3 linked regions of the Prochlorococcus marinus CUG1417 genome follow. Each later gene encodes a partner of the first gene's protein in a complex. Links are inferred from orthologs where the notes say so. Each region holds a gene or a part of one and is shown in the gene's direction. Other genes may lie near its edges.

Region 1 (2,953 bases):
GGCAATTCTTAGTGCTTGAAATGTTCTTGTTGCTGGGTGTATTTTTTTATATCTTTGTTTTGGCGGGAAGCAGCCGGCAATAGAATAAGCTAACTCTTTTGTCCCAGAATATTTCCCATTTTCTTTTAAATCCATTTTTATTTTCCTAGCAATTTTTCTTGATAATCTCTCATCTCCATATTTATAAATTAGGTTAGCTAGATCTTTTTCGTTTAAAGTTTCAATTAATTTTTCTGCATCAATTGCAAGAAAAGGATTCATGCGCATATCAAGTGGACCATCTTTTTGGAAACTAAATCCTCTTTTAGGGTTATCAATTTGATTACTATTTACTCCAAGATCTGCAATCACAAAAGAAACTTTTTCTTTCGGAACAAAATCTGCAAAATTTGAAGCCCTTATGTCAATCCTATTTTTAAATTCATCAAGTTTTTGTGATGCTGATTTTCTTGCGAATGGATCTTGATCAAGTCCAATTATATTTAAATCCGAATATTTTCTCAATAAATGATAAGAGTGCCCGCCTCCGCCTAAAGTTGCGTCTATTCCTTTAAGTTGGTTGTGATGTATTAATGGGTAATGCTCTAATGACGCCATAATCTCATCTGTCATAACTGATTTATGATTGAAAAAAGATGAATCAGATAGGTCAGTTTGCATAACTTTCGACTAAGATTTATTTAGAAGTAAAATTTCGAATGGCTCAGCTAGAGACTAGAACAGAACCAATGGTGGTCAATTTTGGCCCTCACCACCCCTCAATGCATGGGGTTTTAAGGTTAGTTGTAACTCTTGATGGTGAGAATGTCATTGATTGTGAGCCTGTAATTGGATATTTACACAGGGGAATGGAAAAGATAGCTGAAAACAGGACAAATGTAATGTATGTCCCTTATGTAAGCAGAATGGATTATGCAGCAGGAATGTTTTATGAAGCTATTGTAGTAAATGCTCCTGAAAGATTAGCTAATATTCCAGTTCCTAAAAGAGCTAGTTACATCAGAGTTCTTATGCTCGAACTTAATCGTATTGCCAATCATCTTTTGTGGCTTGGTCCCTTTTTAGCAGACGTGGGAGCTCAAACTCCATTTTTCTATATTTTTAGAGAAAGAGAAATGATTTATGACCTCTGGGAAGCTGCTACTGGACAAAGGCTAATAAACAATAATTTCTTTAGGATAGGTGGTGTCGCATGTGATCTTCCATATGGATGGTTAGATAAATGTATAGATTTTTGTAATTGGTTCGGTCCTAAGATAGATGAATACGAGAAATTAATAACAAATAATCCAATTTTTAGAAAAAGAATTGAAGGTCTTGGAACAATACAAAGAGACCAGGCAATTAATTGGTCTTTATCTGGGCCAATGCTTAGAGCTTCTGGGGTGTCTTGGGATTTAAGGAAAGTCGATAGTTATGAATGTTATGACGATTTTGATTGGCAGATTGCTTCAGAAAAAGAAGGTGATTGTTACGCGAGATATCGAGTAAGAGTTGAAGAGATGAGACAATCACTAAGCATCATTCGCCAAGCTTGCAAAATGATTCCAGGAGGTCCAACAGAAAATTTAGAAGCTCAAAGAATGGCGACTGAAGATAAGAAAAGTGAAATATTTGGTATCGACTATCAATATGTCGCTAAGAAGGTTGCTCCAACTTTTAAAATTCCTAACGGAGAATTATATACTAGATTAGAGTCCGGCAAAGGGGAAATAGGTGTATTTATTCAAGGAAATAATGAAGTTACCCCATGGAGATTTAAAATTAGAGCAGCTGATTTAAATAATCTGCAAATATTGCCTCATATTCTTAAAGGTGCCAAAATCGCTGATATTATGGCAATCCTTGGTTCAATAGATGTCATTATGGGATCTGTTGATAGATAATTTCTTTAAATGAACCCCTCTGACTGGCTAATATTGCAGAAGAAAGTAAGGTTTGGTGATTGTGATTCTGCAGGTGTAATTCATTTTCATAACTTATTAAAATGGTCGCATGAAGCTTGGGAAGAAAGTATTGAAATCTATGGGATCCCTTGTAACGATATTTTTCCAGATTTTTCTATACGTAAAAGTCAAATTATTTTTCCAATAGTAAATTGTGAAGCAAACTTTCATGTGCCTATAAAAATTGGAGATTTATTAAAAGTAAAAATTGCCCCCCATAAAATTAATACTCATTTGTTCCAAGTAAATAGCTTTTTTATAAAAAATGGAAATAAAGTAGCCGAAGGGAAAATTATACACTGTTCTTTAGATGTTGATTCAAGAAATAAAATAGAAATTCCCGATCAGCTAGAAAGATGGATAGAGGCTTCTAATGTGAGTACAAATTTAAAAGAATGCTGATTATTATTTTTTGAATTTATAGTTTATTTTTTCTGTAATGCTATTTTTGTTTTTAACAATCCACTTTTCAGGCTTTTCATGTTTAGGCCAACTTTGAGAAAAATTTTTTAATAAATTTAAAGAAATTTCAATATTTTTATCATTTGTAAGTTCTCTAAATTCAACTATTACTTTAATTTTATTTCCCCATAATTTGTTAGATACTTTCGCAATATTGAATTTATTAATTGGGATATTTTCTTTCATAATGAAATCATTTAATCTAGATTCAATTACTTCAGGGAAAACAACTTCTCCTCCTGAATTAAAGGCATTATCACTTCTTCCAACAAATTTTAAATAGTAAGAATTATTGATTTGCTTAATTTCACCTAAATCACTTGTTTGCCACCACCCATTTTTATTTTTGAAATTTTCAGTTTTTAAAGAATCTATTATTTCAATTCCAATTCTGGCTGATTTTATTTCGATTAATCCTTGTGCGTTAATTCTTATTTTTGTATCAGGTAGTATTTCTCCAACATTTTTAAAACCCATTAAGAATTCTTTTGGTTTTAAACTCGTAACCATTGCTGCAGTTTCAGTTGCGCCGTAACAAGGTGCTA
Region 2 (3,100 bases), 120 kb from region 1 along the record:
GAACCTACTAAAAATCCATTTTTTTCATCTATAAAATCAACATCTAGCGCATTAGCTTGGTCCTCAAACTGAATAGTTTTCCAAGGGCTGCTATCACTCAACTTTACTCCTGTAGATGAACAACTGCTCAATACAAAACAAAGAAGAACTGATAAAAGAAGATTAGGGATACTGGTAATAAATTTTTTCATTTGTATATATTAATGCAAAGAGTACAAAGAAAGGAACATAGCAGCCGCAAACGCCAGACCTCCAAAAATCAATATATTTTTTTGTCCAGGAGGCAAACTATTAAACCCAAACCCATAAACTAAATTTTCTTCAAAACCACTAGGTTTAGATTTAGGACCTATATCTTTATAAAAATTTTTACCGGCTCGACAAACAGGACAAGCGAAGGTATTCCCATCCAACTCTGAAAAAGGAGTATTTTTAGGTATGTTTAATTTTTTATTTCCTTCAGACGGATCATAAATATATCCACAACTTCTACATTCGAATCTATTTTGTTCTAGATTAAAGGTAGGTTGTTCAACATTTACTCCTGAGGGATTTTCAGAAAGTTTCTCTTTCTCAAAATCTTCAACTATTTTGTTTTCCTCAGAGGCTGGTTGAATGTTTTCACTCACGGTTTATTATTATTCTTTAAGAACTTTAAAAGATTTTGCCTAATTAAGCGACTTTTATTCAAAATTAATTTTTCAAGATGTTTTTATTAACTGGCTATGAATACTTTTTAGGTTTCCTTCTAATTGCTGCAGCTGTTCCAGTATTAGCTCTTGTTACTAATCTCATCGTTGCCCCAAAAGGCAGAACAGGGGAAAGAAAACTTACATATGAATCTGGAATGGAGCCTATTGGAGGAGCATGGATTCAATTTAATATTCGTTATTACATGTTTGCCTTGGTTTTCGTTATATTTGATGTTGAAACAGTATTCCTTTATCCTTGGGCTGTTGCCTTCAATAGATTAGGATTATTAGCTTTTATTGAGGCTTTAATCTTCATTGCAATACTTGTTATTGCCCTTGCGTACGCATGGAGAAAAGGTGCTTTAGAATGGAGTTAAAACATTGAATCCACAATTATCCCCAAAAGCAATAAGAGAAATCCGAGAAGGAACTTGTAATCCTCTTGGTGCGCCCCAAGTTACTACAGATTTAAGCGAAAATATTATATTGACAAGTTTAGACGATCTTCATAATTGGGCCAGGTTAAGTAGTCTATGGCCCCTCCTTTATGGGACAGCTTGTTGTTTTATAGAATTTGCTGCCTTAATTGGATCAAGATTTGATTTTGATAGATTTGGATTAGTTCCTAGAAGCTCACCACGGCAAGCAGATTTACTAATAGTTGCAGGAACAGTAACGATGAAGATGGCACCCGCGCTTGTAAGACTTTATGAGCAGATGCCTGAACCAAAGTATGTTATCGCTATGGGTGCTTGCACAATTACAGGGGGAATGTTCAGTGCAGATTCTACAACTGCAGTTAGAGGCGTTGATAAATTGATACCAGTTGATTTATACCTCCCAGGATGCCCACCAAGACCAGAAGCAATTTTTGATGCTGTAATTAAATTAAGAAAAAAAGTTGGTAATGAATCAATATTAGAGCGCACAAAAACAGAACAAACTCACAGATACATAACATCTGATCACGAAATGAATCTCGTTTTCTCAGAAAATACAGGTGAATATCTAAACAAAACTTCAGCCAACGTAATACCCCCTTCCAAAAAAGAAAAAGTAACTGAATTTCCCGAAAATACCAAAACTGAAATTTTTGATACTAAAGAAGATTAATGGAAAAAGACGATATAGCCCAATCTGCTGATTTATCCTTAGAAGCAAGTGGATTTGTTAGTCAAAATTTATCAAAGGATGGAATTCCAAATCAATCTTTAGCAAATGATCACTTAGGTATAGAAAACATTTCTGTGGAACCAAGCAAATTATATGAAGCAGTATCTGCCTTAAAAAATTACGGTTTCAACTATCTCCAATGTCAAGGTGGCTATGATGAGGGGCCTGGGAAAAATCTTGTAAGTTTCTATCATTTTATAACTGTTGATGACTTGCAAAAAATTGGAAAGATTAAAGAAGTTAGATTAAAAGTCTTTTTAAAAAGAGATTCGAATTTATCAATCCCTAGTTTGTATAAAATTTTTAAAGGTAGTGATTGGCAAGAAAGAGAAACATATGACATGTTTGGAATAAATTTTGTTGACCATCCAAATCCCAAAAGACTTTTAATGCCTGAAGATTGGAGAGGTTGGCCATTGCGAAAAGACTATATTCAGCCAGACTTTTATGAACTTCAAGATGCTTATTAATTTAATTTCTTTAGTTTACGATACATAAACATAACTGCTCTTGCTAGTCTCCTTGGATCATGCCTAAGGGTTGGAGTTATCCTTTTTGAATATAAGGGTGCCTGCAAAACATAATAACCCTCAGATAATAATTTTTCTTTATTACATTCAACAGGTTCCGCCCCTCTACTTTCGTAATAATCTATTAATGGAGAACTTTCAAATTGGATTTGCGATAAGATTCCGCTAAAAATTCGAGTATTAACTCCAAAATTTGAAAGTTGTTTTTCTATTGATTTGATATGTTGATAAACATCAAGTCCATCTGTTTCTCCTGGTTGAGTCATTAAATTACTTATGTAAATTTTAGGAGCATTACTTTGCAATAAAGCATCTACTATCTCTGGCACTAATAGGTTAGGTAACAAAGAAGTATAAAGACTTCCTGGACCAAGAACAATCAAATCAGCATCTTTTATTGATTCAAGAGCACTTGGGAGAGCTGCAGGATTTTCTGGTAGATAACCAATCCTTGAAATTAATTTTTTAGATTTGCTGATGTTACTTTCACCAAAAATTTTTTCACCATCCTCTAATTCGGCCCATAACATAACATCAATATTAGTTGCAGGCAAAACTTGACCTTGTACAGCCAAAACCTTACTAGAGGCTTGAACTGCTTTTTCTAAACTGCCTGTGATTGTTGTTAAAGCTGATAAAAATAGATTTCCAAAACTATGTCCCTCGAGACCACTTCCCTCTGAAAATCTGTACTGAAATAATCTA
Region 3 (3,139 bases), 120 kb from region 1 along the record:
CAAGAAAAACTATTTTAATGTAGTTTGTTGGCAATTCAGAAGCAATAGGATCTCTATTCCAAGTTTTACCTTGGTCTTTGCTTACTATTAAAGTTCCATTACCCCCGCCAGCCCATATATCACCATTTGGATCCCATCCCATGTCTAGGTAATTGTATCCATTAAGAATTGGTATAATAGGTTTTGACCAATTTTCTAGGTCATTAGTATCTTCATTAAATCTAATTTCTGCTCCTCTAGAAAGCATCCATAAACTTCCTTCTGGATTAAAACCAATACTTTGAACTCTTTTGCTACTAGCTCTTTGATGAGCTATCCATGCATTACTATCCTTTTCCAAAGTAGAAAAGAAATTACCTAAACTACTTACACTGACATAATCTCCTTTATTAGTTCTTCTTAAATCTCTTACACCTCCAGAACCAGATGCATCTACAACTTTTGCATTCCATGATTCACCACTATCTGATGTTTCATAAATAGCCCCTGCAGTGGTAGCCAATTCTGCAACACCAGCATCGACAGTTGTTATTAGAAATGGTTGGCCAGGTAATTTGTTACCTAGAGATAAACGTGTCCAATTCTTTCCCGCATCAAGTGTGTGCATAACTAATGAGGGCTGACCAATTAACCATCCCTCTTCACCTTTAAAATCAATATCTAGGAGACGAAAGTTCTCTTCACTTGGTAAATCTAAATTTCTTTTTTCCCAAGTTTCTCCACCATCATTAGATTCCATAATAAGTCTATTAGAACCTACTAAAAATCCATTTTTTTCATCTATAAAATCAACATCTAGCGCATTAGCTTGGTCCTCAAACTGAATAGTTTTCCAAGGGCTGCTATCACTCAACTTTACTCCTGTAGATGAACAACTGCTCAATACAAAACAAAGAAGAACTGATAAAAGAAGATTAGGGATACTGGTAATAAATTTTTTCATTTGTATATATTAATGCAAAGAGTACAAAGAAAGGAACATAGCAGCCGCAAACGCCAGACCTCCAAAAATCAATATATTTTTTTGTCCAGGAGGCAAACTATTAAACCCAAACCCATAAACTAAATTTTCTTCAAAACCACTAGGTTTAGATTTAGGACCTATATCTTTATAAAAATTTTTACCGGCTCGACAAACAGGACAAGCGAAGGTATTCCCATCCAACTCTGAAAAAGGAGTATTTTTAGGTATGTTTAATTTTTTATTTCCTTCAGACGGATCATAAATATATCCACAACTTCTACATTCGAATCTATTTTGTTCTAGATTAAAGGTAGGTTGTTCAACATTTACTCCTGAGGGATTTTCAGAAAGTTTCTCTTTCTCAAAATCTTCAACTATTTTGTTTTCCTCAGAGGCTGGTTGAATGTTTTCACTCACGGTTTATTATTATTCTTTAAGAACTTTAAAAGATTTTGCCTAATTAAGCGACTTTTATTCAAAATTAATTTTTCAAGATGTTTTTATTAACTGGCTATGAATACTTTTTAGGTTTCCTTCTAATTGCTGCAGCTGTTCCAGTATTAGCTCTTGTTACTAATCTCATCGTTGCCCCAAAAGGCAGAACAGGGGAAAGAAAACTTACATATGAATCTGGAATGGAGCCTATTGGAGGAGCATGGATTCAATTTAATATTCGTTATTACATGTTTGCCTTGGTTTTCGTTATATTTGATGTTGAAACAGTATTCCTTTATCCTTGGGCTGTTGCCTTCAATAGATTAGGATTATTAGCTTTTATTGAGGCTTTAATCTTCATTGCAATACTTGTTATTGCCCTTGCGTACGCATGGAGAAAAGGTGCTTTAGAATGGAGTTAAAACATTGAATCCACAATTATCCCCAAAAGCAATAAGAGAAATCCGAGAAGGAACTTGTAATCCTCTTGGTGCGCCCCAAGTTACTACAGATTTAAGCGAAAATATTATATTGACAAGTTTAGACGATCTTCATAATTGGGCCAGGTTAAGTAGTCTATGGCCCCTCCTTTATGGGACAGCTTGTTGTTTTATAGAATTTGCTGCCTTAATTGGATCAAGATTTGATTTTGATAGATTTGGATTAGTTCCTAGAAGCTCACCACGGCAAGCAGATTTACTAATAGTTGCAGGAACAGTAACGATGAAGATGGCACCCGCGCTTGTAAGACTTTATGAGCAGATGCCTGAACCAAAGTATGTTATCGCTATGGGTGCTTGCACAATTACAGGGGGAATGTTCAGTGCAGATTCTACAACTGCAGTTAGAGGCGTTGATAAATTGATACCAGTTGATTTATACCTCCCAGGATGCCCACCAAGACCAGAAGCAATTTTTGATGCTGTAATTAAATTAAGAAAAAAAGTTGGTAATGAATCAATATTAGAGCGCACAAAAACAGAACAAACTCACAGATACATAACATCTGATCACGAAATGAATCTCGTTTTCTCAGAAAATACAGGTGAATATCTAAACAAAACTTCAGCCAACGTAATACCCCCTTCCAAAAAAGAAAAAGTAACTGAATTTCCCGAAAATACCAAAACTGAAATTTTTGATACTAAAGAAGATTAATGGAAAAAGACGATATAGCCCAATCTGCTGATTTATCCTTAGAAGCAAGTGGATTTGTTAGTCAAAATTTATCAAAGGATGGAATTCCAAATCAATCTTTAGCAAATGATCACTTAGGTATAGAAAACATTTCTGTGGAACCAAGCAAATTATATGAAGCAGTATCTGCCTTAAAAAATTACGGTTTCAACTATCTCCAATGTCAAGGTGGCTATGATGAGGGGCCTGGGAAAAATCTTGTAAGTTTCTATCATTTTATAACTGTTGATGACTTGCAAAAAATTGGAAAGATTAAAGAAGTTAGATTAAAAGTCTTTTTAAAAAGAGATTCGAATTTATCAATCCCTAGTTTGTATAAAATTTTTAAAGGTAGTGATTGGCAAGAAAGAGAAACATATGACATGTTTGGAATAAATTTTGTTGACCATCCAAATCCCAAAAGACTTTTAATGCCTGAAGATTGGAGAGGTTGGCCATTGCGAAAAGACTATATTCAGCCAGACTTTTATGAACTTCAAGATGCTTATTAATTTAATTTCTTTAGTTTACGATACATAAACATAACTGCTCTTGCTAGTCTCC

What was found.
Region 2: the proteins of HA140_RS00955 (region 1) and HA140_RS01580 are in contact, whole or in part, in a cryo-EM structure (PDB 6KHJ), measured with the Thermosynechococcus vestitus proteins. The link is inferred for Prochlorococcus marinus CUG1417 from one-to-one orthologs. Residues at the interface, in WP_011057128.1 of Thermosynechococcus vestitus: Pro17, His18, His19, Pro20, Ser21, Met22, Val25, Arg27, Met29, Thr31, Ile38, Asp39, Cys40, Glu41, Pro42, Val43, Ile44, Gly45, Tyr46, Leu47, His48, Arg49, Gly50, Met51, Lys53, Ile54, Asn57, Arg58, Pro65, Tyr66; in WP_011056552.1 of Thermosynechococcus vestitus: Leu46, Met47, Tyr48, Thr50, Ala51, Cys52, Phe54, Ile55, Glu56, Ala58, Ala59, Ile61, Gly62, Ser63, Arg64, Phe65, Asn76, Pro78, Thr89, Thr91, Lys93, Met94, Ala97, Leu101, Met123, Phe124, Ser126, Asp127, Ser128, Tyr129.
Region 3: the proteins of HA140_RS00955 (region 1) and HA140_RS01585 are in contact, whole or in part, in a cryo-EM structure (PDB 6ZJN), measured with the Thermus thermophilus proteins. The link is inferred for Prochlorococcus marinus CUG1417 from one-to-one orthologs. Residues at the interface, in WP_223903221.1 of Thermus thermophilus: Met26, Thr27, Asn29, Gly31, Pro32, His34; in WP_096411116.1 of Thermus thermophilus: Glu45, Ser46, Asn48, Pro50, Ala51, Gly52, Glu53.

The regions. Positions count from the first base shown.
Region 1 is NZ_JAAORN010000001.1:174,531-177,483, forward strand. The notes cover bases 1-2,792. They hold HA140_RS00955 (NAD(P)H-quinone oxidoreductase subunit H), read left to right. Parts: upstream 1-698; coding sequence 699-1,886; downstream 1,887-2,792. Other genes in these bases: rsmH (16S rRNA (cytosine(1402)-N(4))-methyltransferase RsmH), read right to left, coding at 1-660; HA140_RS00960 (acyl-CoA thioesterase), read left to right, coding at 1,896-2,348; HA140_RS00965 (AMP-binding protein), read right to left, coding at 2,352-2,792. Also shown: more of HA140_RS00965, read right to left, coding at 2,793-2,953.
Region 2 is NZ_JAAORN010000001.1:291,205-294,304, reverse strand. The notes cover bases 1-2,939. They hold HA140_RS01580 (NADH dehydrogenase subunit K), read left to right. Parts: upstream 1-1,073; coding sequence 1,074-1,805; downstream 1,806-2,939. Other genes in these bases: HA140_RS01570 (gluconeogenesis factor YvcK family protein), read right to left, coding at 2,332-2,939; HA140_RS01575 (NAD(P)H-quinone oxidoreductase subunit J), read left to right, coding at 1,805-2,335; HA140_RS01585 (NAD(P)H-quinone oxidoreductase subunit 3), read left to right, coding at 707-1,069; HA140_RS01590 (rubredoxin), read right to left, coding at 201-629; HA140_RS01595 (photosynthesis system II assembly factor Ycf48), read right to left, coding at 1-191. In the rest of the region: more of HA140_RS01570, read right to left, coding at 2,940-3,100. UniProt on the Escherichia coli protein: NDH-1 shuttles electrons from NADH, via FMN and iron-sulfur (Fe-S) centers, to quinones in the respiratory chain. The immediate electron acceptor for the enzyme in this species is ubiquinone.
Region 3 is NZ_JAAORN010000001.1:291,918-295,056, reverse strand. Bases 162-3,139 are described here. They hold HA140_RS01585 (NAD(P)H-quinone oxidoreductase subunit 3), read left to right. Parts: upstream 162-1,458; coding sequence 1,459-1,821; downstream 1,822-3,139. Other genes in these bases: HA140_RS01570 (gluconeogenesis factor YvcK family protein), read right to left, coding at 3,084-3,139; HA140_RS01575 (NAD(P)H-quinone oxidoreductase subunit J), read left to right, coding at 2,557-3,087; HA140_RS01580 (NADH dehydrogenase subunit K), read left to right, coding at 1,826-2,557; HA140_RS01590 (rubredoxin), read right to left, coding at 953-1,381; HA140_RS01595 (photosynthesis system II assembly factor Ycf48), read right to left, coding at 162-943. Also shown: more of HA140_RS01595, read right to left, coding at 1-161. UniProt on the Escherichia coli protein: NDH-1 shuttles electrons from NADH, via FMN and iron-sulfur (Fe-S) centers, to quinones in the respiratory chain. The immediate electron acceptor for the enzyme in this species is believed to be ubiquinone.